Regions from separate parts of the Nonomuraea sp. NPDC050202 genome, predicted to be linked through region 1. Evidence: riboswitches for the same ligand, from Rfam matches in the RefSeq annotation. Region 1 holds a riboswitch; the other holds the start of a gene.
The links. Region 1 has a riboswitch for glycine ahead of gcvP (aminomethyl-transferring glycine dehydrogenase). Riboswitches for the same ligand answer to the same signal wherever they lie in the genome.

Region 1 (2,382 bases):
CGGCGGCGAACTCCGGCCAGGTGATCGGCTCCATCTCGGTGGTCGCGTTCAGCTTCATCGTGCAGGAGCCGAGCGGGATCATCGAGCGGTCCAGCGCGATGTCCTTGTCCTGCAGCTTGCGCAGGTAACGCAGCATCGCGGTCTCGGAGCGGTGGCTGTGGAAGACCGGGTGGGTCAGGTACGGGCTCTCGCGCAGCAGGTCGGCGGGCAGCGCGTCGGGGGCGTCCTCCGGGGCCACCTCGGCGCTCACGCCGAACGCCGCCCACACCTTGGCCAGCTCGGCGGCGCCCGTCTTCTCGTCGCAGGCCACGGAGACGTGGTCGTCGTCCACCTGCCAGAGGTTGACGCCCCGCTCGGCGGCGGCGGCCACGACGGCGGCGGCCCTGCCGGGCACGCGGGCCAGCACCGTGTCGAAGAACTCGCCGTGCACGACCTCCACGCCGGCGCCGCGCAGCCCCTCGGCCAGGGCGGTGGCGTGGCGGTGCACCCGGTGCCCGATGCCGCGCAGGCCCTCGGGGCCGTGGTAGACGGCGTACATGCTCGCGATGACGGCGAGCAGCACCTGGGCGGTGCAGATGTTGCTGGTGGCCTTCTCGCGGCGGATGTGCTGCTCGCGGGTCTGCAGGGCCAGGCGGTAGGCGGGGTCGCCGTCGGCGTCCACGGAGACGCCGACGAGACGCCCCGGCAGCTGCCGCTGCAGGCCCTCCCGCACGGACATGTACGCGGCGTGCGGCCCGCCGAACCCGAACGGCACCCCGAACCGCTGCGAGGAGCCGATCGCGATGTCGGCGCCCAGCTCGCCGGGGGCGGCGACCAGCGTCAGCGCCAGCAGGTCGGCGGCGGCCACGACGAGCGCGCCCGCGTCGTGCGCGGCGGCGGCCACGGCGCGGAAGTCGCGCAGCCGCCCGGACGCGCCGGGGTACTGCACGAGCAGCCCGAAACACTCGGGCAGGTCACCGTCCAGATCGTGCTCCACCAGCGTGATGCCGAGCGGCTCCGCCCTGGTGGCCAGCACGGCCTTGGTCTGGGGCAGCGCGTCGGCGTCCACCACGAACACGTCGCTCTTCGACTTGCCCGCCCTGCGGGCCAGCGTCATGGCCTCGGCCGCGGCCGTGGCCTCGTCCAGCAGCGACGCGCCCGCGACGGGCAGGCCGGTGAGGTCGGAGACGACCGTCTGGAAGTTCAGCAGCGCCTCCAGGCGGCCCTGCGAGATCTCCGGCTGGTACGGGGTGTAGGCGGTGTACCAGCCCGGGTTCTCCAGCAGGTTGCGGCGGATGACGCCGGGCGTGACGGTGTCGTAGTAGCCCAGGCCGATCATGGAGGTGAGCACCCGGTTGCGCCCGGCCAGCGCGCGCAGCTCGGCGATGGCCTCGGCCTCGCCGATCGCGGCGGGCAGCTTGAGCTTGTCCTTGGCCCTGATGGCCTCGGGGACGGCCACCGCCACCAGGTCCGCGACGGATTCGAAGCCCACGGCCTCGAGCATGCGCTGCTGCTCGGACTCCGACGGGCCGATGTGCCTGGACGAGAACGGCGGAGCTGACAGATCGGTCATGGGGTTGTGCCTCCCGAGGCTTTCATGGAGACCGGCGCCAGGGCGCGGACGAGTGCCGGGTCTCCCCCTCTGTCAGCGCGGCCCCGCGATGTGCTTCGGCGCCACGACCTGAGAGCTTCACCCCCGGTGGGGCTTGCACCGTCGGTGAGGCGCGCCTGGCGGGTGCGCCTGCTTTCCAGAGTTGCCTCACCCGAGCGGTACTGGATGCCTGAGAGATTCCGGGGAGGGTTGCTCCTTCGGCGCCCCGGGACCAGGTGCCCGGGGACTCTCCCGCACGGGGTCGTCAGCCTTACTGTCCTAGATTACTACGGTAGGCCCCGGTAACCGCTCACCGGACCGCTTCCGGCCACCGGCGCGCCCCGTACGGGTGCCGGTGGCGGCCCGTGAAAGGGCGTCCGGGCACGTCAATTCGGGCACGTCAGGCCGGGCACGTCAGGCCGGAGCCGGGCACGGGAGCGCCTGGGAGTGCGGTGCGTGGGTGCGCTGGCACGACGGCCGGCGTGCGACGCCGGCCCGATCGGCCGGTGCGGCGGGTGCGGGAGCCCGGGCGGGTCAGCCCGGCGCGGGAGCCCGAGGTGGCCGGCGCGGTGGGCGCGGGCCCGATCTGCCGGCCACAGGCGCCAGGGCGGGTCGGCCGGGCACGGAGCCGGGTCGGCCGGTGCGGCGCGGGCCCGATCTGCGAGCGCGGGGGCCCGGGGCCGGGTCAGCCGGTGCGGCGGGCGCGGCGCCTGCGGGCCAGTTCGTCAGCGGGATGGTCGGCCGGGACGGTGTCCTCGACCGCCGCGCGTTCCCCCGGCAGCTCCGCGAGGGAGCCCTCGACCTCCCGCCAG
Region 2 (2,382 bases), on a different contig from region 1:
TCTCCGGTGCCTACGTCACGCCGCTGTAGGGGGCGGTCATGGGTCCCGTCATCGGCATCACGTGTTACGCCGAGACCGCCTCGTTCACGGTGTGGCAGGACACCCGCGCCGCGCTGCTGCCGTACACGTACGTGGAGCAGGTCGTGCGGGCCGGCGGCCAGCCGGTCCTGCTGCCGCCCGCCGGGGAGCCGGCCGGGCTGGTACGCCGCCTGGACGGGCTGATCCTGGCCGGCGGCGGCGACATCGATCCGGCCAGGTACGGCGCGGAGCCGCACGAACGCAGCGGCTACGTCCGGAAATTTCGGGACGAGGCGGAGTTCGCCCTGCTCGCGGCCGCCCTCGACGCCGGGCTGCCCTTCCTGGGCGTCTGCCGCGGCCTCCAGGTGCTCAACGTGGCCCTCGGCGGCAGCCTGCACCAGCACCTGCCCGACGTGGTCGGCCACACGGACCACTGCCCGGGGCCCGGCGTCTTCGGGCACCTGCCCGTCACCCCGGTCCCCGGCACCGGCCTGTCCAAGGCGCTGGGCGAGGAGCCGGTGACGGTCCCCCACTACCACCACCAGTCCGTGGACCGGCTCGCCCCCGGCCTGACGGTCACCGCCACCACCGAGGACGGCACCATCGAGGCCGTGGAGTCCTCAGGGACGTTCACCATGGCCGTGCAGTGGCACCCGGAGGCGGCCGAGGACCACGCGCTGTTCGAGGCGCTCGTCCGGGCCTGCTGACGCCAGTAACCGACGCATGCCCTCAAGACGTGATCGCGCCCCCGTGGTTCACGTCCGGCCCGCAACGCGACAACAGCCCCGTAACGGCACTAGGCTGACGGACATCACCGTCGAAACCGCGCGGGAGAGCACCCTGACAGCCGGTCAGGGTCCCTGAAGGAGCAAGCCCTCCCCGCGAACCTCTCAAGGCAAAGGACCGCGCGGACGAGGTGTCCTCTGGAAAGCAGGCCTGCGGGCCTCGCCGAAGGTGAAAGTCCGGCAAAAGTCGGGTGAAACTCTCAGGCATCGATGACAGAGGGGGAGGATGCTGGCATCCACTCCTGTCCTGAGGTGCGACAAATGTCCCGACCGACACCGCTACGCGACGTTCACGAGAGCCTCGGCGCCACCCTCACCGACTTCGCCGGGTGGCTCATGCCGCTCCGGTACGGCAGCGAGTCCGCGGAGCACCGGGCCGTCCGCGAGGCGGCCGGGCTGTTCGACCTCTCGCACATGGGCGAGATCTTCCTGACCGGGCCGCAGGCCGGCGAGGCGCTGGACTACGCGCTGGTCGGGCACCTGTCGGCGCTGGCGCCCGGCCGGGCCAGGTACACCATGATCGTGAACGAGCGCGGCGGCGTGCTCGACGACCTCATCGTCTACCGGCTCGGTGACGAGGAGTTCATGGTCGTGGCCAACGCCTCGAACTACCAGAAGGTCGCCGGCGAGCTGCGGGAGCGCGCGAAGCCGTACGACGCGGTGGTGGAGGACCGTTCGGACCAGTACGCGCTGATCGCCGTCCAGGGCCCGCGCGCCCAGGAGATCCTCGCCACGCTCACCGACGCCGACCTCGACGGGCTCAAGTACTACGCGGGCCTGCCCGGCCAGGTGGACGGCCGGCAGGCGCTGATCGCCCGTACCGGGTACACCGGCGAGGACGGGTTCGAGCTGTTCGTGGCGAACCAGGACGCCGTGCCGCTCTGGCACGCGATCACGGCGGCCGGCGAGCCGCACGGGCTCAAGCCCGCGGGGCTGTCCAGCCGCGACACGCTCCGGCTCGAGGCCGGCATGCCGCTGTACGGCAACGAGCTGAGCGCGGAGCTCACTCCGTTCGACGCGGGCCTGGGCAGGGTGGTGAAATTCGACAAGCCGGGCGACTTCGTCGGCAGGTCGGCGCTCGAGGCGGTCAAGGACGACACGCCCCGGCGCAGGCTCGTCGGCCTCGTCGCACGGACCCGCCGGGTGCCGCGCCACGGTTACCCGGTCACCAAGGACGGCGTCGTCGTCGGCGAGGTCACCAGCGGTGCGCCCTCCCAGAGCCTGGGAAAGCCCATCGCGATGGCCTACGTGGACACCGGCGCCGAATCAGGCCTGGCCGTGGACATCCGGGGCAGCCATGAACCTATGGACCTGGTTGAGCTGCCCTTTTACAGGAGGAACAAGTGAGCAACATCCCTGACGACCTGAGCTACACCAAGGAGCACGAGTGGGTTGCCGGGCTGGACGACAGCGCCACCGTGACGATCGGCATCACGGCCTTCGCCGCCGAGTCCCTTGGTGACGTCGTCTACGTGCAGCTTCCCGAGGTCGGCGCGAACGTCGAGCAGGGCGACTCCGTCGGCGAGGTGGAGTCGACCAAGTCCGTGAACGAGATCTACGCCCCGGTCGGCGGCGAGGT

Region 2: another riboswitch for glycine. It lies ahead of gcvT (glycine cleavage system aminomethyltransferase GcvT); the one in region 1 lies ahead of gcvP (aminomethyl-transferring glycine dehydrogenase).

The regions. Positions count from the first base shown of each region.
Region 1 is NZ_JBFALF010000019.1:148,955-151,336, reverse strand. Features, by position in the region: gene gcvP (aminomethyl-transferring glycine dehydrogenase) at 1-1,552, opposite strand, end outside; glycine riboswitch at 1,738-1,835, opposite strand; gene AB0I79_RS38240 (MerR family transcriptional regulator) at 2,256-2,382, opposite strand, start outside.
Region 2 is NZ_JBFALF010000007.1:167,666-170,047, forward strand. Features, by position in the region: gene AB0I79_RS21795 (3-oxoacyl-ACP reductase) at 1-29, shown strand, start outside; gene AB0I79_RS21800 (gamma-glutamyl-gamma-aminobutyrate hydrolase family protein) at 39-725, shown strand; glycine riboswitch at 837-934, shown strand; gene gcvT (glycine cleavage system aminomethyltransferase GcvT) at 1,065-2,150, shown strand; gene gcvH (glycine cleavage system protein GcvH) at 2,147-2,382, shown strand, end outside.